Regions from separate parts of the Brevibacillus sp. BC25 genome, predicted to be linked through region 3. Evidence: riboswitches for the same ligand, from Rfam matches in the RefSeq annotation. Region 3 holds a riboswitch; each other region holds the start of a gene.
What was found. A riboswitch is a leader RNA that binds a small molecule or an ion and turns the genes downstream of it on or off. The one in region 3 is predicted to bind cobalamin.
Positions count from the first base shown of each region.

Region 1 (4,690 bases), on a different contig from region 3:
AGCAAAGCTTCTCTTTGAAGGAATGCACATTCCGACGCCAGAGGATTGGGCGGACCTACAGCAAAAGGTGCAAAAGCATGGCGTTTACCATGCGTACCGTTTGGCGATTGCACCGACACAGAGCATTTCCTACATTCAGAATGCGACTTCTAGCGTGATGCCAATCGTTGAGCATATCGAAACGAGAACATATGCCAACTCGACGACGTATTACCCGATGCCGTACTTGTCGCAGGAAAACTATTTTTACTACAAATCCGCGTATGTGATCGATCAATTCAAAGTGATTGATCTGATTGCCGAAATTCAAGAGCACATCGACCAAGGAATTTCGACTGTGCTGCACGTAAACAGCAATATTTCAACCAGAGAACTGGCTCGCTATTACATTTACGCAGCGAAAAAAGGTCTGAAGTCACTCTATTATACGCGTACGAAACATTTGACTGTAGAAGAGTGCATTAGCTGCGCTGTTTAGTGAACTCGATTTATAAAAGGAAAAGCATCAAGCAAATAGAGAAGAGGAACGCCATATGAAAGCAGTCAATTGGAACAGGCCGGACGACGATTTTACGATGACGTTTTGGAATCAAAACATCATGCAGTTCTGGACGGATGATGAGATTCCGCTGTCAGATGACAAGATGGCCTGGATGGAGCTCAGTGCGACTGAACGGGATACGTATAAAAAAGTATTGGGCGGTCTCACCTTGCTGGATACGGTTCAGGGTGGAGTAGGAATGCCGAAGATCATGGAGCATGTCGATGGACTGCAAAGAAAAGCGGTTCTCGCCTTCATGGGCATGATGGAGCAAATCCATGCCAAATCGTACAGCAGTATTTTTACAACGCTGGCATCGACTGAAGAGATTGACGGTATTTTTTCGTGGGTAGAAAACAATCCACATCTGCAAAAGAAAGCGGCCCTCATCTCGAAACGCTATCAAGAAATTGAGAAACCAAAAGACTTGTACATGGCGATGGTAGCGTCCGTCTTCCTGGAAAGCTATCTGTTTTACAGCGGATTCTTCTATCCGCTCTATTTGGCGGGGCAAGGCAAGATGACAAGCAGCGGGGAAATTATCGATCTGATTGTTCGCGACGAGAGCATCCACGGACTCTATGTCGGCGTTCTCGCGCAAGAAGTATATCAAGGTCTGAGTGTGGTCGAGCAGACCGCAGCAAAAGAGGAGCTGTATGCTCTTTTGCATGAGCTGCAAGAAAATGAGGAGGCTTATACGACTTCGTTGTATACGGAAATCGGATTGGCTGACGAAGTTCATGTGTACGTGCGCTACAATGCGAACAAGGCTTTGATGAATCTGGGACTGGACCCGCTATTCCCGGAGGAAGAAGTGAACCCGATCGTACTGAACGGCATTCGCACGCAGACGAAGCAGCATGACTTCTTCTCGAAAAAAGGAAATGGTTATGTCCGCACGCTAAACGTAGAGCCGTTGACCGATGATGATTTTACATTTTAGTATGACAAAAAATGGAATATGTGTTACTGTATGAACAGTATGCTGCCCTGCTAGTTAACTGGGGCACTTCACAGAACCACGATAATTTCATAGGAGTGGGAACAGGTTCTTTGGTGATCAAGATCGACCAAGGATGAAAAGGGAAGTCGGTGAGAATCCGACACGGTCCCGCCACTGTATGAGGGGAGTCGGCACATTTATCAGCCACTGATCCAAACGGATTGGGAAGGCATGTGCAGATGATGATCCCAAAGTCAGGAGACCTGCCTGTTTCGACGACACTGCTTAACCTACGGGAGATAGGGAGGTGTTAGGATGCTGTGATCTCAGTGCTTATTTGGCATTTCTAACGTTCTTTTTGATCGTTGGAGATGCCTTTTTTATTGGGCGGATTCAAGTCAAGATCGAATAAAGAATGGAGAGGAAGCTCATGAAAAGCAGCAATTTGGGATATCCACGGATCGGGAAGAACCGCGAGTGGAAAAAGGCATTGGAAGCATTTTGGGCAGGCACTATCGATGAGGCAAGCCTGGTACAGCAAATGGAGCAAATCCGTCACCAAAACCTGTTGCGTCAGCAGGAAAAAGGGGTCGAGCTGATCCCTGTGGGTGACTTTACGCACTACGATCACATGCTGGATATGGCTGTGATGTTTGGGATGGTCCCCATGCGTTATGAATACGAGAGAGGCCCGGTTTCATTAGCCACATACTTTGCCATGGCTCGTGGTTCGAAGGAAGCTGTCGCCAGCGAAATGACGAAATGGTTTAACACGAACTACCATTATATCGTCCCGGAGTTTGGTGAACGACAACCAGCCATAACCGAGAACAAGCCTCTCCAGGCATACTTGGAGGCTAAAGAAAAGTTTGGCATCATCGGAAAGCCCGTCATTGTAGGCCCGTATACGTTTGTCAAATTGTCCAAAGGGTATGAGAAAAACGAATTTGAAATCGTCGTGGATCAACTCGTTCCGCTTTACATAGACGTTCTCCGCGAGTTGGAGCTGCACGGCGTGGAATGGGTGCAAATCGATGAGCCTGCATTTGCACTGGATGTATCGGAGCATGATCGCGCCATCATCAAACGTATCTATGCGCAAATCGGTCAAGCACTACCACATCTACAGTGCATGCTGCAAACCTATTTTGAAGCGGTGGATTGGTACGAGGAGCTGATTTCCTTACCGGTAAAAGGAATTGGTCTTGATTTTGTACACGGAGCGATGCGCAATCTGACCAATCTGAAAAAACACGGGTTTCCAGCAGACAAGATTCTCGGAGCGGGAATCATCGACGGTCGAAACATATGGCGTGCGTCCATTGAGGAGAAGTGGGAGCTGATCAAAGAAATTTCCGAGATCGTTCCGCTCGAAAAGCTGTGGCTGCAGCCGTCCAGTAGTTTGTTGCACGTACCTGTAACGGTTGAAGCAGAGAGCGACTTGCCAGTGGAAGTCATGCCTGTATTGGCGTTTGCCGACGAAAAACTGGGAGAAGTACAGCTCTTAGTCCAAGGATTCCGATATGGTAAGTATGTCATTTCGAAAGAGATCGCCCAAAATGAAGCGGACTTGCTGAAGCTGGCATTATCTCCAGCGAGGAATCGTCGAGAAGTGCAGAATGCTTTACGTCAAATAGCTGCTGCAAAACTTGAACGAAGTGTTCCTTATCTCGAACGTCGAGAGATTCAACAAAATACGTGGAAGCTGCCACTGTTGCCAACTACAACAATCGGAAGCTTCCCGCAGACGGCGGAGGTTCGCCAAGCCCGACAGCAGTTTAAAAAAGGGAACTGGACAGTGGAGCAATATGATGTTTTCATTCAGGCACAAATCAAGGAATGGATCGAAATACAAGAAGAGCTCGGTCTGGATGTCCTCGTCCATGGTGAGTTCGAACGAACAGATATGGTAGAGTATTTTGGCGAAAAGCTCGATGGCTTTTTGTTCACGAAAAACGGTTGGGTGCAGTCATATGGCTCGCGCTGCGTCAAGCCACCTATTATTTACGGAGATGTGGAGTTTGTAGCACCGATGACGGTCAAAGAAAGTATGTATGCAAAATCATTGACCGCCAAGCCAATGAAGGGTATGTTAACTGGCCCAGCAACCATTCTGAATTGGTCGTTTGCTCGAGTCGATATCTCCAGACAAGAAGTGTGCGAACAAATCGCTTTGGCATTGAGAAAAGAAGTAGAAGCATTGGAAGAGGCGGGGATTCTCATGATTCAAGTGGATGAACCAGCGCTGCGCGAAGGACTTCCGCTCAAAAAAGAAGAGCAAGCAGCTTATCTCGAGTGGGCTGTCAGAGCGTTTCGTTTAGCGACTTCCACCGTTGCGCCGAGCACCCAGATTCATACACATATGTGCTATTGCGAATTCCATGATTTCATGGATGTCATCAGCGAACTCGATGCCGATGTGATTTCGATTGAAACTTCCCGCAGCCATGGAGAGCTCGTGTCTGTGTTCGAAACAGGTACGTATGACAAAGGCATCGGGCTCGGCGTATACGACATCCATAGCCCACGAATTCCAGCTGTCTCAGAAATGGAAGATATGGTAGCACGAGGTGTACAAGCGCTTCCACCAGATCAATTTTGGATTAACCCGGATTGCGGGCTGAAGACAAGAGGGAGAGAAGAAACCGTTCAGTCATTACGAAACATGGTTGCGGCAACGAAGGCGATTCGGAGTCGTTTGACAGCCCAGTAGGGAAGGTGCACACGATGAGAGGAGCCACACCACAAATGATGACAGACGCACGACCGATCCACCAATCGAGAACCTTTTTGACTGATCTCGTCTTTCCACCGGATACCAATCACCACCACACCATTTTCGGTGGGAAAGTCATGGCATATGTAGACAAGATCGCCTGCATCGCAGCCATGCGCCATTGCCGTAAACCTGTTGTCACTGCGTCCAGCGATTCCTTCGATTTTCTCGCGCCAATCAAGACAGGAGAAGCGATCAACCTGGAGGCTTATGTCACCTGGACTCATAAGACATCGATGGAAGTATTCGTGAGAGTGGAAGCGGAGAACTTGTTGACCGGGGAAAAGCGCATGACAGCACGTGCGTATCTGACGATGATTGCCCTCGACGATCAAGGAAAGCCGACGCTTGTCCCGAATGTCATTCCCACCACAGAGGAAGAACGCAATCAGTATGAAAAAGCAAAGGAACGACATGCATTACGAAAAAG
Region 1 covers NZ_AKIX01000102.1:8,082-12,771, forward strand. The annotation lists gene nrdE (class 1b ribonucleoside-diphosphate reductase subunit alpha) at 1-478, shown strand, start outside; gene nrdF (class 1b ribonucleoside-diphosphate reductase subunit beta) at 534-1,484, shown strand; cobalamin riboswitch at 1,571-1,770, shown strand; gene metE (5-methyltetrahydropteroyltriglutamate--homocysteine S-methyltransferase) at 1,915-4,197, shown strand; gene PMI05_RS23320 (acyl-CoA thioesterase) at 4,212-4,690, shown strand, end outside.
Region 1: it holds a riboswitch for cobalamin, as region 3 does, so the genes downstream of both, metE (5-methyltetrahydropteroyltriglutamate--homocysteine S-methyltransferase) here and PMI05_RS24525 (ABC transporter substrate-binding protein) in region 3, are expected to answer to the same signal.

Region 2 (7,033 bases), on a different contig from region 3:
GTTCGCATTCGTTTTGTTCATGATGTAAGGATAGCCCGATTCCATTTGAATCATCGCGATTTTGGTCAACATCTCGCGTGCGCTCATGACGGTCTTTTTCTTGATGCGATCGTTTGCCAAGAGCTCCTCGTACATATCATCGAGGTCCATATCATCCAGATGCACGCCGTATTCTTTGTACACGGAGTACGGAGCAAACACAGTCAATGGCTTGTTTTCCTCAGCTAGCTTGTAGAAAACGTTTGGTACGATCAGGCCGATGGACAACGTTTTGATGCGTGCTTTTTCATCCGCATTGATCTTTTTGCAATCGAGAAACTCGTTGATATCCCAGCCGAAGATGTTGTAGTACGCTGCTCCTGAGCCTTTGCGTTGCCCCATTTGATCCGCGTAGGAAAACGCATCTTCCAACAGCTTGAGAACGGGCATAACACCTTTTGCTGCGCCCTCGACGCCTTTGATCGGCTCTCCTCGTCCGCGAAGCTTGGACAGGTTCACAGCTACACCGCCGCCAATTTTGGATAGCTGCATACAAGTTCCCAAAATAAAGTTGATGGAGTTCAGTGCATCATCCATTTCGAGCAAGAAGCAGGAGACCATTTCTCCACGGCGGCTTTTGCCTGCATTCAGGAAGGTTGGGGTCGCCGGCTGCAAGCGTTGATCCATCATAGAGACAGTTAAACGCTTGGCTAGCTCAAAGTCACCTTGTCCAAGGGACAGTGCCACTACGGCCACCCGGTCTGGATACTGCTCCAAGTACATCGATTTATCGTTCGTTTTCAAGGCGTAATCTTTATAAAATTTGGAGATAGCCATGTACGAAGCAAATTGAAAATCAGCGTCATAGGCCAAACGGAAAACTTCATCGACCTGCTCAACAGTGTATGTTTCATAGACGTTTTCATAGAAGTCATTCTCGATCAAATAGTCCATGCGTTCTTTGACACTGCCAAAAGTCATCGTGTTGGACTGCACTTCTTCCATGAAGACCGCAACCGCTTCCCGATCCTTTTCCAGTTGATAAAATCCGTCGTTGCCACGCTGCATCAGTTCGTTGTTCAATTCAATATGCCGCAATTGCTGCCACCCCACTCGTAAATTGTTCCACGTCACGGCCGGTACCGGACAGTTCAAATTTAGAAATCACCGGAACGCCATATAGGCTCGCGATCGTATCCGCGCTTTTAGCAAAGCTGGTTCCCCAGTTGCGGTTGCCGCTGGCGGATACTCCGCGCAGATTGACATGATTTCGCTTCAGGAACGTCGCCACCTTCTCCGGCACTTGTCCGAATCCCGTCGTGTATGTTATCAAAATGAACGGCTCGTCCAGCACCATTTCTTGATTAATTTCCACATGTGGCAAATTAATTTTGTTGACGAATCTTCGGACGTTTCCTGTTTTTGAATCAAAAGCGATTAGCATGTCCCTCATCCTATCCTGCTATTTTTACTCTGTATGTATGTTATTTAGCCAAAGTAAAAGCGCATCCGACGTTTACATGCCGAATGCGCGTGATGACTTCCATCTAGCAATTCGCAAATGCGAATTGAGCGCTCGAACACTTCCCTATCTCCCGTAGGTTAAACAGTGCAAGCGGTTAGGCAGGTCTCCTGGCTTTTGGATCATCGCTCCATTTGCACCTTCCCGATCGGTCATGATCAGTGGCATTCTTTCGCAAATGGAACTCTCTCATTACAGTGGCGGGACCGCGTCGGATTCTCACCGACTTCCCTATTAAGTCTACCAAATCTGGCTGGTAAACACCTTACCGCATCAATATGTAGTTGGTAAAACTTACTTTACCTCAATATATCGTAGGAGTCAAGCTCAGTATGGGCTCTTTTCGAAAACTAACTATTCTCCTTTTTCGGCTATTGCCAATCTCTGGTTCTCGTTCATATAATAGATTTTGTGCGTGTTGGTTAGCCTTGGAGAGATTGGAGAGTAGCCCTCATGAAAAGCACCGACTATCAACCTGTCGTCATTCCTCGTTCTTTCAGTAAAATCATGACTTATCAAGAGCGGGACTATCATATTTTCGTAAGTATACCTGCCGATCCCCCTCCGGAATCAGGCTTTCCCGTCATATATTTGCTAGATGGCAACTCTGTATTTGCAACTATGACCGAAGCGATACGGATACAGTCACGCGGTCCTGAACGAACTGGCGTGTATCCTGCTATCGTCGTCGGGATTGGGTATCCAACGGACGGTCCGTACCATCCTGCCCGTTTCTTTGATTACACGTATGAGGTTCCTGTCTCGGAGCTTCCTGGCAACCCAAAAGGAGCCGACTGGCCTCAGATGGGGGGAGCAGAACAGTTCCTGACCTTTTTGGAGGAGGAGCTCAAGCCTAGCATCGAAAAAGACTTCCCCGTCGATCGGACGCAGCAAGCGATTTTTGGACATTCGCTAGGTGGCTTGTTTGTCTTGCATGTACTTTTGTCGAGACCACACGCTTTTCAGCGGTATATAGCTGGCAGTCCCTCGATCCACTGGAATGAGAATGTGCTGCTTGCGAAGGAGAGTCAATTGCCGGGCCTGCTGACAGAGGAGCTCGACGTCCATGCGCTTCTCACCATCGGAGAGTTGGAAAACGATGGGCGATTCTTGGTCAAAGAAAAAGCCCTGGCGATGATCGAACGATTGTCCTCCATGGGCAAAGGTCAGATCAAGGCTTCCTTTAAAGAATTTGCTGACGAAAATCATTCGTCCGTCTTGCCAGCCTTAATTAACCAAGGACTCAAATTCGCTACGAAAAAAACTGCCCGCTAAAAACGGGCAGTTTTTGTTTATCATGACTCGTTTACTGTAGAGATAACACTTTGGTGATTTGGGGTAGCTCTTCGATGGCAGATACAATCGTCGGTGTAATCTCTTCATCAGTCACAGAGATAAGCAGGGCATTCTTCCCTTTTTGCTCGCGCGATACATTCAACTTGGAAACATTGATTTGATGTTCGGCCAGTTTTCGTGAGACATCATAAATCACGCCTGGATAATCGATATGGCGAACCAACAATCCATGTGCCCCCGGAGGTATGCGACACGCGCAGTAATTGATTTCACTGATGTACACTTCTCTCCAATCTTGCGCGAAGGTGTACTTGTTCGCTCCTACACGCAAAATCGCCAAATGATTCGCATATTCGCCGGAGCTGTTTTGGACAGAAACCTTCGTCCCGAGTCCTTCCACTAACAGCGTTGCGATTCCCTCTTTATTTTCATGAGCAAGAATACTTAATTGTGCACCCGCTAACTCAGGCTCGAGTCTTCGAATCAGTTCAGCCAGCTCACGCAGTCCAGCATATTGGGTCATGTGATGCCTTCACTCTCCCAGTCAGGTTTATCCTTGTTTTTACGGCAGAATCCATGCTTCCGGCTCTTTCTTGATGGAGGATTCGTTATCAGCACGATACCAAGCCGTCAACGTTTGCCCCTCTTTCGTATAGTAGATTCGGTAGATGGTATTGCCTTTTCCGCTGTTAGTAAAGGGACTTTCCTCCAGCGGAACCGCTGTCACTCCACCTGCGGTAACAACCCCACCGTTCTCCTTGATGACGTTTTGGATCGTCGCCATATGCTCTTTACCCAAGGAGGCCATCCCGAAATAAGAGATGATCGCCAAGAGAACCGCTCCCGCCAAAAACGAAACGATAATCACTTTTGATTTTTTCGTAGCATCCACCAAGTGCTTCCCCCGTCTATCTTAGTTCTCTTTGTCGACTAAGCGTACCTTGTCAATCGTACCGCCACCCAAGCATACTTCCCCATCGTAGAAGACGACAGCCTGACCAGGTGTCACTGCTTTTTGCGGCTGATCAAATACAACTTCTACGGTGCCATCCTCCAGCAGGTGAACGGTTACTCCCTGATCTGGCTGGCGATAACGGAATTTCGCTGTACAAGTAAACGTTTCAGAAGGCTTCTTATCACTCACCCAGCTCACGTTGGTCGCTAAGAGACTCTTCGAGTACAGACGGATATGATCAGAGCCTTCACCAACGATCAGGACATTCCGCTCCAAATCTTTGTCTACAACAAACCAAGGCTGTCCGCTCGTGCCATGACCTCCGCCTATTCCTAAGCCTTGTCGTTGACCCAATGTATAGTACATCAGTCCGTCGTGCGTACCGATGACTGCTCCATCTACGGTCTCGATATTTCCTGGTTTGGCAGGCAAATAGTTTTGCAGGAAGTCACGGAAGTTGCGCTCCCCAATAAAACAGATCCCTGTGCTGTCCTTCTTTTTCGCTGTATAGAGCCCTGCTTTCTCTGCGATCTCCCTTACTTGAGGTTTCGGGAGATTACCAATCGGGAACATTGTTTTGGATAGCTGTTCTTGGCCCAATACATTCAAGAAGTAAGTCTGGTCCTTGTTGTTGTCAGCACCACGAATCAGCTTGTACTCGCCGTCGATGTACTTGACCTGCGCGTAATGGCCGGTTGCAATATAATCCGCCCCTAGATCCATGACCTTGGCGAGAAGCTCACCGAACTTGATTTCACGGTTGCACATGACATCCGGATTCGGTGTACGTCCCCGTTTATATTCATCCAAAAAATACTGGAATACCTTGTCCATGTATTCTTTTTCAAAGTTTACCGTGTAATATGGAATGCCGATCTGTTCACAGACGCGCCGGACATCCTGGAAGTCTTCTTCCGCCGTGCAGTGGCCGAATTCATCGGTATCATCCCAGTTTTTCATGAAGATGCCGATGACGTCATATCCCTGTTGCTTAAGCAGGTAAGCCGTCACGGAGGAGTCGACTCCGCCGGACATGCCGACAACGACGCGTGTATCTTCTGGTCGCTTCATAAGTCTTTCTCCTCTTTTTCAATTTGTACCATTACAGATTACCATGTTTCGCAAAACAAATCATGTTTTGTTGCACTTTTGCCCGATAGAATGAAAAAACGCCTGACGCGTAGTTGGCGCCAGACGTTTGGTAGCAAGGTTAAGCCTGCGAAGATTCATCCTTGATTTCCGCGCGATATCCCTCGATGCTTTCTTCACGACGCTGATTTTTTGCTTCGAGGGTTGCTTTTTCCTCAGCAGAAATCTCCCCAGCATGAGCCGTCAGGTAATCTTCGGACTCACGAATGTTCTCTTCCGTATTGGAAATCATCTGTTGAAGCTTTTCTGCGTTGTCAGAACGGTCATCCGGCTTCGCCATAATCGATACGCCTCCTACAAAGGGTTATATTCAACACCTTTACCATTGTGCGCCAATCATGGTTTCTTTATGTACCCATGTTATAATAGAAGAAACGGATTAAACAATAAAGAGGGTTTCAACTATGGCTTCCTTAGATTTGTTGGAAAGAAAGCTGCTTCGGATCATATCTGATATAGATCCCGTCCGCCTGAAACGACAATGGGTGAAGGGGCAAAAGGTACCTGAATCCGAAGTGGAACAGCGCATGCGAATCGATCTTCTCTTGCGCAGACTCGACAAGTTACCTGAGGCCAAGCGTCAAGAAGTGCTTGCGCTACTCAAATGGTTTAACTGGTAGAGATTAGCGGATGGACGTTCCCAGACGCCACTGGCCGTCTATCCGATTCATTTGCTTCCTATCCACAATCGCGTCTTGATTCAGCGGTCCATAGATGTGCGGATACAACAATCCATCCTTCGCAGCCTCGTATTTGACTTCCGAAGTCGTTTTCGTTTCATCGACAACGAGTACATACAGCTCCTCATCAAACTGTGCGTAGACGCGGTTTGCTACCTTTTCAAGCAGCTCTTCCCCTTTTGTCGCGTGAATGAAGCCTTCCTGCTCGTAATCGCGCGGTAAGTAGTGATCCTTGTCCATCCACTTTTCCCAGTATGTTTTTGGTACCATGCAGTAAATGATAGAGTCTCGCATGTTTCTCCTCCGAATTCGATTATTTTTTTGGCATTGCTTTGTTCAGGTGACGCATAGCTTTATCATAGAACATCTGGTCCACTCGCCCCTGATCGTATCGCCATTGAATGAAGTTACGCAGAGAGTGCAAATCCACCCAGGCATCCTTCGCTTGCGGATTGTGCTCAGGTACCTCTCCCGTTATTTCACCCTCGTAGACAAGCTTCGCCATCTCAGTTGGGTGCATACCGATCTGATAAGCGATTTGGTGTAAAGCTATTTTCATGGAACCTCCCCTTGCTCTTCATGGGCTACATCTTATCTTCCGTCTATTGTGCCAGTCTTTTCGAATGATGCCAAGCCCCAAGCCCTACTCCCAAAGGATGTACCTTCCTCTCTTGCGTTTTGCTACAATGAACAGAGTATTTGAAGGAAGGGGCGGTACCCATCATGTCAATACAACGAGATCAACCACGAAAGAAATGGTTCCAGCGAAAACGTATCTGGATTCCCCTTCTTTTCATCGCTTTCCTGTTCCTGTGTAACAGCTCTTATCTTGCAAAAGAGCCAGAAGGCGAGCCTTTTTTGCTTGCTCATCGCGGGATGGCACAAACCTTTCATATGGAGAACATCAGCAATGAAACGTGTACGGCGGAGCGGATTTATCCACCTGAGCATCCGTACCTAGAAAATACGATTCCGTCCATGCAGGCGGCTTTTGATGCAGGCGCGGCCGTTGTCGAGCTCGATGTACAATGGACGAAAGACAATCGATTTGCCGTGTTTCATGACTGGACGCTCGACTGTCGGACAAATGGTACCGGAGTCACGAGAGATTATACCTTGGCCGAATTACAACAGCTTGACATTGGCTACCATTATACAGCGGACGAAGGGAAAACCTTCCCCTTCCGTGGAAAAGGGATTGGCATGATGCCCTCTCTCGATGATGTGCTACAAACATTCCCTGATCGCTCGCTGCTTATCCATATCAAAAGCAATGACCCACTCGAGGGGAAAGCGTTGGCGGATGTTTTGGCAAAATTGCCTGCAAAACGACTGGCACAGCTCTCTGTTTATGGCGGTGACAAGCCAATCGAGACATTGAAAGAGCAAGTGCCCCAGCTGCGTGTGATGTCTATGGCGACAATGAAAAGCTGCCTGATCCCGTACATCGCA
Region 2 covers NZ_AKIX01000102.1:519-7,551, reverse strand. The annotation lists gene nrdE (class 1b ribonucleoside-diphosphate reductase subunit alpha) at 1-1,077, opposite strand, end outside; gene nrdI (class Ib ribonucleoside-diphosphate reductase assembly flavoprotein NrdI) at 1,064-1,423, opposite strand; cobalamin riboswitch at 1,584-1,784, opposite strand; gene PMI05_RS23295 (alpha/beta hydrolase) at 1,955-2,776, shown strand; gene PMI05_RS23290 (ACT domain-containing protein) at 2,808-3,320, opposite strand; gene PMI05_RS23285 (hypothetical protein) at 3,360-3,689, opposite strand; gene mnmA (tRNA 2-thiouridine(34) synthase MnmA) at 3,711-4,823, opposite strand; gene tlp (small acid-soluble spore protein Tlp) at 4,963-5,181, opposite strand; gene PMI05_RS23270 (hypothetical protein) at 5,306-5,521, shown strand; gene PMI05_RS23265 (DUF952 domain-containing protein) at 5,525-5,875, opposite strand; gene PMI05_RS23260 (hypothetical protein) at 5,895-6,140, opposite strand; gene PMI05_RS23255 (glycerophosphodiester phosphodiesterase family protein) at 6,305-7,033, shown strand, end outside.
Region 2: it holds a riboswitch for cobalamin, as region 3 does, so the genes downstream of both, nrdI (class Ib ribonucleoside-diphosphate reductase assembly flavoprotein NrdI) here and PMI05_RS24525 (ABC transporter substrate-binding protein) in region 3, are expected to answer to the same signal.

Region 3 (8,744 bases):
ATCCGTATACGAAAGCACTACTGTCGGCGGTACCTTCGCCAGACCCTGATGCGGTACGAGAAAGAGTTATCCTCCAGGGAGATGTGCCGAGCCCTGCCAAACCTCCAAGTGGCTGTACATTCCATACGAGGTGTCCCCATGTAACAGAGGAGTGCCGTACTGTGCGACCAGAATTTGCGGACACAGGCGACAGTCACTTTGTTGCTTGTCACTTATACAAGTCCTAATCGACAAAAGGGAGTCTTGTAAAGGGGGGATGCAAAGCAGGAGGTATTGTATCGACCGACCATCTACCAAAAAGGAACATGCGAACATTATTAGAAAAAGGGGGATGTTTTCATGAAGAAGAGGGTTCTCTCCGCAACCATGACCAGCCTAGTAGCGCTGGCCATGCTGATTGCTGGATGCTCTAGCACTACGACACAAGCGCCGGCAGAACAACCAAAGACAGAAACTCCGGCACCTGCAACTGAGCCTGCAAAAACTGGACCGAAGCAATTAATCGTCGGTCGCGGTGCAGACACAAAAGGGCTTGACCCAATCACGCAAACAGATGGTGAGACATTTAAGGTAACAGAGAACGTTATGGATACATTGATTGGCTTCGCGGATGGTTCAACAGAGCTTGCTCCATCGTTGGCTGATAAATGGGAAGTATCTCCTGATGGTCTCGTTTATACGCTGACACTGAAATCAGGTGTGAAATTCCACGATGGAACGGATTTCAATGCAGAGGCGGTCAAATACAACTTTGAGCGCTGGAGCGACAAGAGCCATCCACAGCATTCACCAGAGGGCTTCGAGTATTACATCAGCCAATTCGGTGGATACAAAGGTGACGCGAACCACATTATCAAATCTGTGGAAGCAGTCGATCCTACCACTGTAAAATTCACCTTGACTCGTCCATTGGCTCCATTCCTTGCTAACCTTGCGATGTCTCCTTTCGCGATTGGTTCTCCTGAAGCATTGAAAAAGGATGTTAAGAAATTCAATGAGCACCCAATCGGTACAGGGCCTTTCAAATTCGTAGAGTGGAAGCGCAACGACACGATCACGCTCGAGAAAAACCCTGATTACTGGAACCAAGGATATCCGAAGCTGGATAAATTGGTATTTAAGGTCATTCCGGAAAATACGGCACGTCTGACTGCTTTGGCATCTGGTGAGATCGACATGATGGATGGTCTGAACACAGATGATATCCCAGCAGTCAAAGACAACAAAGACCTGCAACTCTTCCTGCGTCCTACTAATAACATTGGGTACATTGGCTTTAACGTAGAGAAGAAGCCACTCGACAATCCAAAAGTTCGTGAAGCCATTGCTTATGCAATTAACAAACCTGAAATCGTAACAGCCTTCTTCGATGGGGTTGGAGAACCAGCAGTCAACCCAATGCCAAAAACCATGTGGGGACATAACAACGATATTAAAGATCGTGAGTTCAACCTCGATAAAGCGAAACAATTGCTGGCGGAAGCAGGACATCCAAACGGTTTCAAAATCAAGTTCTGGGCAATGCCAGTTCCACGTCCGTACATGCCAGAAGGTGTGAAGATTGCAGAAGCAATCCAGCAAGACCTGAAGAAAATCGGGATTGATGCTGAGATCGTGACGATGGAATGGGCAACGTACTTGGAAAAGACTCGTTTGGGTGAACAAGAAATGTTCATGCTTGGTTGGACAGGTGACAATGGTGACCCTGACAACTTCTTGGCTGTTTTGCTCGACAAAAACAGCATTGGCAGCAACAACTATACACGCTGGGCAAACGACGAAGCTTCTCAATTGATGATGAAAGCTCAGTCCACTCCAGTGCAAGCAGAGCGTGAAAAAATGTACAAACAAGTACAAGAGATCATTTTCAAAGACGTGCCAATGGTTCCGCTGGCACACTCTACACCAGCATTGGCAGGAAAAGCGAATATCGTAGATTACAACCCGCATCCAAAAGGGACTGAAAGTTTGGAAAAGGTAGATTTCAAGTAAGCTGATTCATAGTAAAAGGGTAAGAGGAGTGCATACCTCTTCTTACCCTCCTTTCATTATCTAGCGATTATTTTATGCAGGAAGGCGAGGAGATGGCATTGCTAGCTTACAGCATTCGAAGAATTTTAATGCTCATTCCTGTCTTAGTGGGCATGTCAATCATCGTTTTTTCCATTATTCGTGCCATCCCTGGTGATCCGGCTTTGACGATTTTGGGAGAAAAGGCAACACCACAAGCGATTGCAGACATACGAGAAGCATTGGGATTGAATAATCCGTGGTACATACAGTATTTCGATTATATGAAAAATATTTTGAGCGGAAATCTTGGGGAATCATTGCAAACGAATGCGCCGATTTCAGATGAAATCATGCCTTATTTGGCGGCGACGACTGAACTTACAATTGTGAGCATGCTGATTGCGGTGTTTATCGGTGTAAATGCAGGGATTCTTTCTGCGTGGAAGCAAAACTCCTGGTTTGACTACAGTGCGATGTTGATCGCCTTGGTTGGTGTATCCATGCCAATTTTTTGGCTAGGTTTGATGGAGCAGTGGGTGTTTGCCCAAGAACTGAAATGGCTGCCATCAGTTGGTCGCGACAATTCGCGTAATCCCGTAGAGGCCATTACGCACTTTTATATACTGGATACGATGATCGCTGGTCAGTGGGATCAGCTATGGGAAGTCATCAAGCATTTGATCCTGCCAGGAATCGCGTTAGGTACGATTCCAATGGCGATTATTGCGCGCATCACTCGTTCGAGCATGCTGGAAGTCATGCGTGCCGACTATGTCAGAACCGCTCGTGCAAAAGGTCTGACACAGTTTTGGGTCGTGTACAAGCATGCGCTGAAAAATGCGATGATCCCTGTCTTGACGGTAATTGGTTTGCAAACCGGATTGCTGTTGGGTGGAGCCGTTTTGACAGAGACGATCTTCGGATGGCCAGGTGTCGGTCGTTATATTGTGACCGCCATTGGAAACCGTGACTATCCGGTTATCCAATCCGGTATCCTTGTGATCGCGACGATTTTCGTCCTGATCAACCTCTTGGTCGACCTTCTGTACGCCTATATCGATCCACGCATCAAATATCGCTAAGGAGGGACGAAGAGAGATGGCACAACCACAATTACAACCACAAGCACAGGTAGTACCTTTAAAAGTGAAGCAAGAAGAAGTAGTCTCTCCTTGGAAGGATGCATGGAGGACGCTACGAAAAAACAAGCTGGCGCTGGTGGGCTTCGGGATTATTTTGTTTTTCATTGTTGTGGCGGTTTTAGCTCCATGGATCGCTCCGTATCCGTACGACGAAGGCCAGCTCGTAATGAAAAACAAGCCACCTTCCGAAGAGCATTGGTTTGGAACAGATTACAATGGGCGCGATGTGTTTAGTCGCGTTATTTATGGGGCACAAATCTCCTTGTGGGTAGGGACGTTCTCCGTCATTGGCTCCGTTCTCGCAGGGACCTTGCTCGGTCTTTTGGCAGGATATTATGGCAGATGGATCGATACGATCATTTCGCGTCTCTTTGATATTATGCTTGCCTTTCCGAGTATTCTTTTGGCGATTGCCGTTGTTGCCATCTTGGGGCCTTCTTTGCAAAACGCCTTGATTGCGATTGCGATTATTAACATTCCGACATTTGGTCGCTTGGTACGTGCCCGCGTATTGAGCTTGAAGGAAGAAGAATTCGTCATGGCCGCACGGGCAATCGGGATGAAAAATTCCCGGATTATCATGCAGCATATTTTGCCGAACAGCCTTGCACCAATCATTGTGACTGGGACGATGGGGATCGCCACAGCGATTATCGAAGCAGCTGCACTTGGCTTTCTCGGACTGGGAGCACAAGCGCCAGAACCGGAATGGGGAAAAATGCTTGCTGATTCACGTCAGTACATTCAGAAAGCACCATGGACTGTTATTTTTCCGGGGCTCTCTATCATGCTGACAGTTCTCGGCTTTAACTTAATCGGGGACGGCTTGCGCGATGCACTAGACCCGCGGATGAAGAGCTAGTCCAATCGCAAAAAGACAGAAGGGGGTGGAGGTGCCCGGCCTTCTGTCTTTTCTTGTTTTACCCTTCTTCTATGAAGGTGCGGCACAACTGATTGAAAGCAGGAGCAGCTTTTGTGATGACCTGATGCTTCACGTTAGGAATCATCTCGAGTTTTGCTTTTGGTAATTTCATGGTAAGCATCTGCGCATAATGGTGCATCCGTTGATCTTGTTCGCCATAGGCAAGTAAAATCGGGAGCTGGATGTTGCCCAGACGCTCCGTACATCGATAATGATGTCCGGCAGCGTAAAGGTATTTCAGGTTAGTGGGATCAGTTTTGGAGGCGTGAGCCGTCCATTTTTCACGCATTTCTGGGTCATTGACATGTGAGGAAGCAATCGAACGGGCAAGAAGAGGAACTCCGTGAAGCATCGACAACGCCTGCCCCATCCAAAACCGTCCATGTAAATACAGGTCATTCACTTCGGAAAAACCGCTCACGAGTATACCGCCTTGTGCATGATCAGGAAATCGAAGACAATATTCAAGGGCGATAGAAGCACCTTGGGAGTACCCCAAAATAAAGGGACGTTCAATGCCGAGCGACGGGATCAGCTTATGGAGCTGTTCTGCCAGCTCACCAATGGAAAAGGGCTTCTCCATCGGTGAACTGTCGCCGTGTCCGGGCAAATCAGGGACAATGAGCTGATATGTATCTGCGAGTGTTTGCTGATAAACAAAATTGAGAGAGCCGATACATGGCGCATGGATACACAATAACGGCTTGCCTTTTCCCGATATGTGAAAAGCAAACTGCTTGCCATCCTGATGAACGAGTATTTGTTCCATTTTCGTTTTCACCCCACCCTTAGGTTGTCCGATACGATGTAGATTTTTCAATTGAAGTCTTCTTTTTTTGATGGGGAAGTGGTATTCTCGCAATAGAATAATTGGTGAAAGCAGGGTGAAGAAGTTGTTTCAAGAGCGCATTTCGAAGCTCCACACGTTTTTGACAGAGCAAGAGCTGAACGCGGTGTTGATTACCTCTCCCAAGCACGTCTACTATTTGACCGGATTTTTTACAGACCCGCATGAACGTTTTATGGGTCTCGTTATTCCTGCTGAGGGCAAACCTTCTTTAATTGTACCTGCTCTTGATCGTGAGGCAGCGGCAGAGGCTTCGTTCGTTCAAGATATCCATACACATACGGATATCCAAAACCCGTATGAAATCCTCAAGCAAGTATTGCCAGCGAACTTGACGAAGCTCGGTATTGAGAAAAGTCATATGACTGTCGAGCGCTATGAAGCACTTGGACAAGTTGTTCTGGCGTCGAGCTATGTGGACGTGGAAGAGCCACTTCGTGAAATGCGTTTGATCAAATCCGCGGATGAAGTGGATCGTCTGAAGCATGCTGTTCAGTTGGTCGAAGATTCCTTGCGGGAGACCCTGAAAAAAGTCAAGACAGGTATGACCGAGACGGAAATCGTAGCTGAGCTGGAATTCCAGATGAAGCGCTTGGGTGCGGAAGGTCCATCCTTTACATCCATGGTATTGGCAGGGGAGAAGTCGGCACTGCCACACGGGAAACCAGGAACGCGCCAGGTCCAAGAAGGCGACTTGCTTTTGTTTGATATCGGGGTAGCAGCGAACGGATATGTATCCGATATTACTCGTACCTTTGCTGTAGGAGAGATCAGTGCCCAGCTACAAGAAATTTACGAGACGGTATTGGCTGCCAACGAAGCGGCAATTGCTGAGATTCGTCCGGGTGTGACCTTTGCGCATTTGGATAAAACTGCTCGCGATGTCATCACTGCAAAAGGCTACGGAGAATACTTCATGCACCGTCTGGGGCATGGACTTGGGATGGATGTACATGAATATCCATCTGTTCACAGCCAGAACCAAGAAGTGCTTCGTCCAGGGATGGTCTTTACGATCGAGCCAGGCATCTATCTGCCAGGTGTAGGCGGAGTGCGGATTGAAGACGATGTATTGGTTACGGAAACGGGCGTTGAAATTCTCACGCAGTTCCCGAAAAAACTGACTTCTATCAACTAATGAATAAATCGTAAAAATTGAATACGTATCGAATGGTGCTGGATGGCATATGCCGTCAGCTTAAAAGGGAAGTCCGGTGAGAAGCCGGCGCGGTCCCGCCACTGTAACGAGGAGCGCCTAGCGTGTAGCCACTGTTTTTTGCGAGACGAAAAATGGGAAGGTAGCTGGGTGTGTTGATCCGTAAGCCAGGAGACCTGCCATGCGATCATTTACAATCGACCCACGAGGATGGGGCAGATGTGGAAGCAGTCTATGAAAGGGCACTTTGTGCCTGCTTATAGCTACATCTACGTTTGTCATGCACCTCCCGATTGAAATGGGGGGTGCTTTTTTTGTAGAGGATTTCGTTCAACCCATCATATACATACAGAAAAGGGGATTTCAGGTGTTTAAGGCAAACAAATCACATACAGTAATGAAAGGACTAGCTTTCGGTATCATGACAGCTGCCATGCTTTTGGTTTCGGCATGCGGCTCCACTACGACAACACAAGCTCCAGCCAAAATAGAACAAACAGCTGCTCCAGCAGCAGAAGGCAAGCCAGTAACACTCACCAATAATGGTATCGAAATGACCTATCCAACAGCACCTGAGCGTGCCGTGACATTGAACCAACACGTCACCGAAATTATGCTGACATTGGGCCTTGCTGATAAAATGGTCGGAACCGCTTACCTAGACGATGAAATCCTTCCAGAGTTAAAAGCAGATTACGACAAGATTCCGGTACTGTCTGATAAGTATCCAACCAAAGAAGTGTTGATGGCAGCGAACCCAGACTTCGTGTACGCCGGATGGAAAAGTGGATTCGGAGAAAAAGGTGTAGGATCGATGCAGGATTTGGAAAAGCTCGGCATCAAATCTTACCTGCAAGCGTCATCTAGCATTCCTGGACCGACAATCGACGATGTGTTTGCAGACATTACGAATATTGGACGCATTTTCCGTGTGGAAGACAAAGCCAATGATTTGATCAACAAAATGAAGAGTGAAATGGACCAAACGCTTAGTAAAATTGGCAAGGTGGACGAGCCACTTAAGGTGTTCGTGTACGACAACGGGGAAGATAAACCATTCACAGCAGCCAACAACTACATGACGTCCTTAATCAAGACTGCTGGCGGTAAGAACATTTTTGATGACATTCAAAAGGGTTGGGCAGAGGTTAGTTGGGAACAAGTAGTGAGTCGCAATCCAGACGTAATTATTATCGTAGACTACGGTGATAGAACCGTTGAGCAAAAACGTAATTTTCTTTTGTCCAAAAAAGAACTGGCGGATATCCCGGCGATTAAAAATCAACAACTAATGGTATTGCCATTGTCTGCGGCTTCTGAAGGCGTTCGAGCACCGATTGCGCTGAAAATTTTGGCGGAAGGACTCTACCCGGATAAATTCAAATAAAGTACGCCCCTTTTAAGGGAGGGAATAGCACTGCAACAGATCAAGTTACCTTATATCATCATTACTCTACTGGTCGGACTCTTCCTCTCCATTACGTTCGCAGTTACCTTGGGATCAGTGGAGATTAAGCCGACAACGGTATGGAAAATCGCCTTATCAAAAATTCCGATGTTGACCCAGTGGATTGAGGTGGATTGGTCCAAAGGGGAGCAAACGATTATTTGGGATATTCGCTTTCCGCGTGTACTTTTGGGGGCGATCGTCGGCGCAGGTCTGTCTGTCGTGGGAGTAGCGATCCAGTCGTTGGTTCGCAACTCCCTGGCTGACCCGTATGTGTTAGGAGTATCTTCAGGTGCTTCGGTTGGAGCTACCTCGGTGATTATATTCGGAGCATTCAGCATGTACGGGCAGTATGCGCTATCTTTTGGCGCTTTTACAGGCTCCCTTGTGTCAATCATTCTTATTTTTACGCTATCCCGTATTGGAGGACAAAACTCGACGGTACGCCTGCTTATGGCTGGAATTGCGATATCTGCGATCTTGTCGGCCATTACCAGTCTCCTTGTTTTTTCAGCGCCGAATGAGCATGGAATTGGGACGGTCCTGTTTTGGTTAAGTGGTAGTTTGGCAGGCGGGAAATGGGAGTACCTGACGATCCCTACATTGATTGTCGTCATCTGTCTCATCATTTTAATGGCCCAATACCGCTCGCTCAATGCGATGCTGATGGGCGAGGAGTCAGCTGGGACATTGGGGGTTAATACGGTACAATTCCGCAAGCTTCTCCTGGTGATCACTGCACTGCTCACGGGGGTGATCGTGTCCATTGCGGGATCAATCGGTTTTGTTGGATTAATGATGCCCCACATCGTCCGTGTGATGGTCGGATCAGATCACAGACGTGTCCTGCCTGTCAGCGCTTTGTTTGGCGCGATATTTCTCATCTGGGTTGATGTAGTCGCCAGGCTCGCATTTGCACCGGAAGAGCTGCCGATTGGTATTTTGACAGCGCTGTGTGGAGGTCCATTCTTTATCTGGTTGATGTTGCGGAGTTCTTATTCCTTTGGAGGTAGCGGACGATGAATTTGTTGGTCGAGAATATATCGGTCGAACTGGAGAAAAAGGGAATCCTTCGAAACGTCAGTCTGGAGGTACGCTCCGGAGAGTTTGTGGGGCTGATCGGGCCGAATGGCAGCGGGAAGTCCACGTTGCTAAAAAGCATTTATCGCGTATTGAAGCCACGTTTGGGATGGATCTCACTTGATGGCGATGACGTG
Region 3 covers NZ_AKIX01000110.1:75,908-84,651, reverse strand. The annotation lists gene PMI05_RS24555 (ABC transporter ATP-binding protein) at 1-227, shown strand, start outside; gene PMI05_RS24550 (ABC transporter substrate-binding protein) at 340-1,992, shown strand; gene PMI05_RS24545 (ABC transporter permease) at 2,085-3,095, shown strand; gene PMI05_RS24540 (ABC transporter permease) at 3,112-4,017, shown strand; gene PMI05_RS24535 (alpha/beta fold hydrolase) at 4,076-4,846, opposite strand; gene PMI05_RS24530 (Xaa-Pro peptidase family protein) at 4,971-6,062, shown strand; cobalamin riboswitch at 6,079-6,279, shown strand; gene PMI05_RS24525 (ABC transporter substrate-binding protein) at 6,448-7,467, shown strand; gene PMI05_RS24520 (iron ABC transporter permease) at 7,537-8,550, shown strand; gene PMI05_RS24515 (ABC transporter ATP-binding protein) at 8,547-8,744, shown strand, end outside.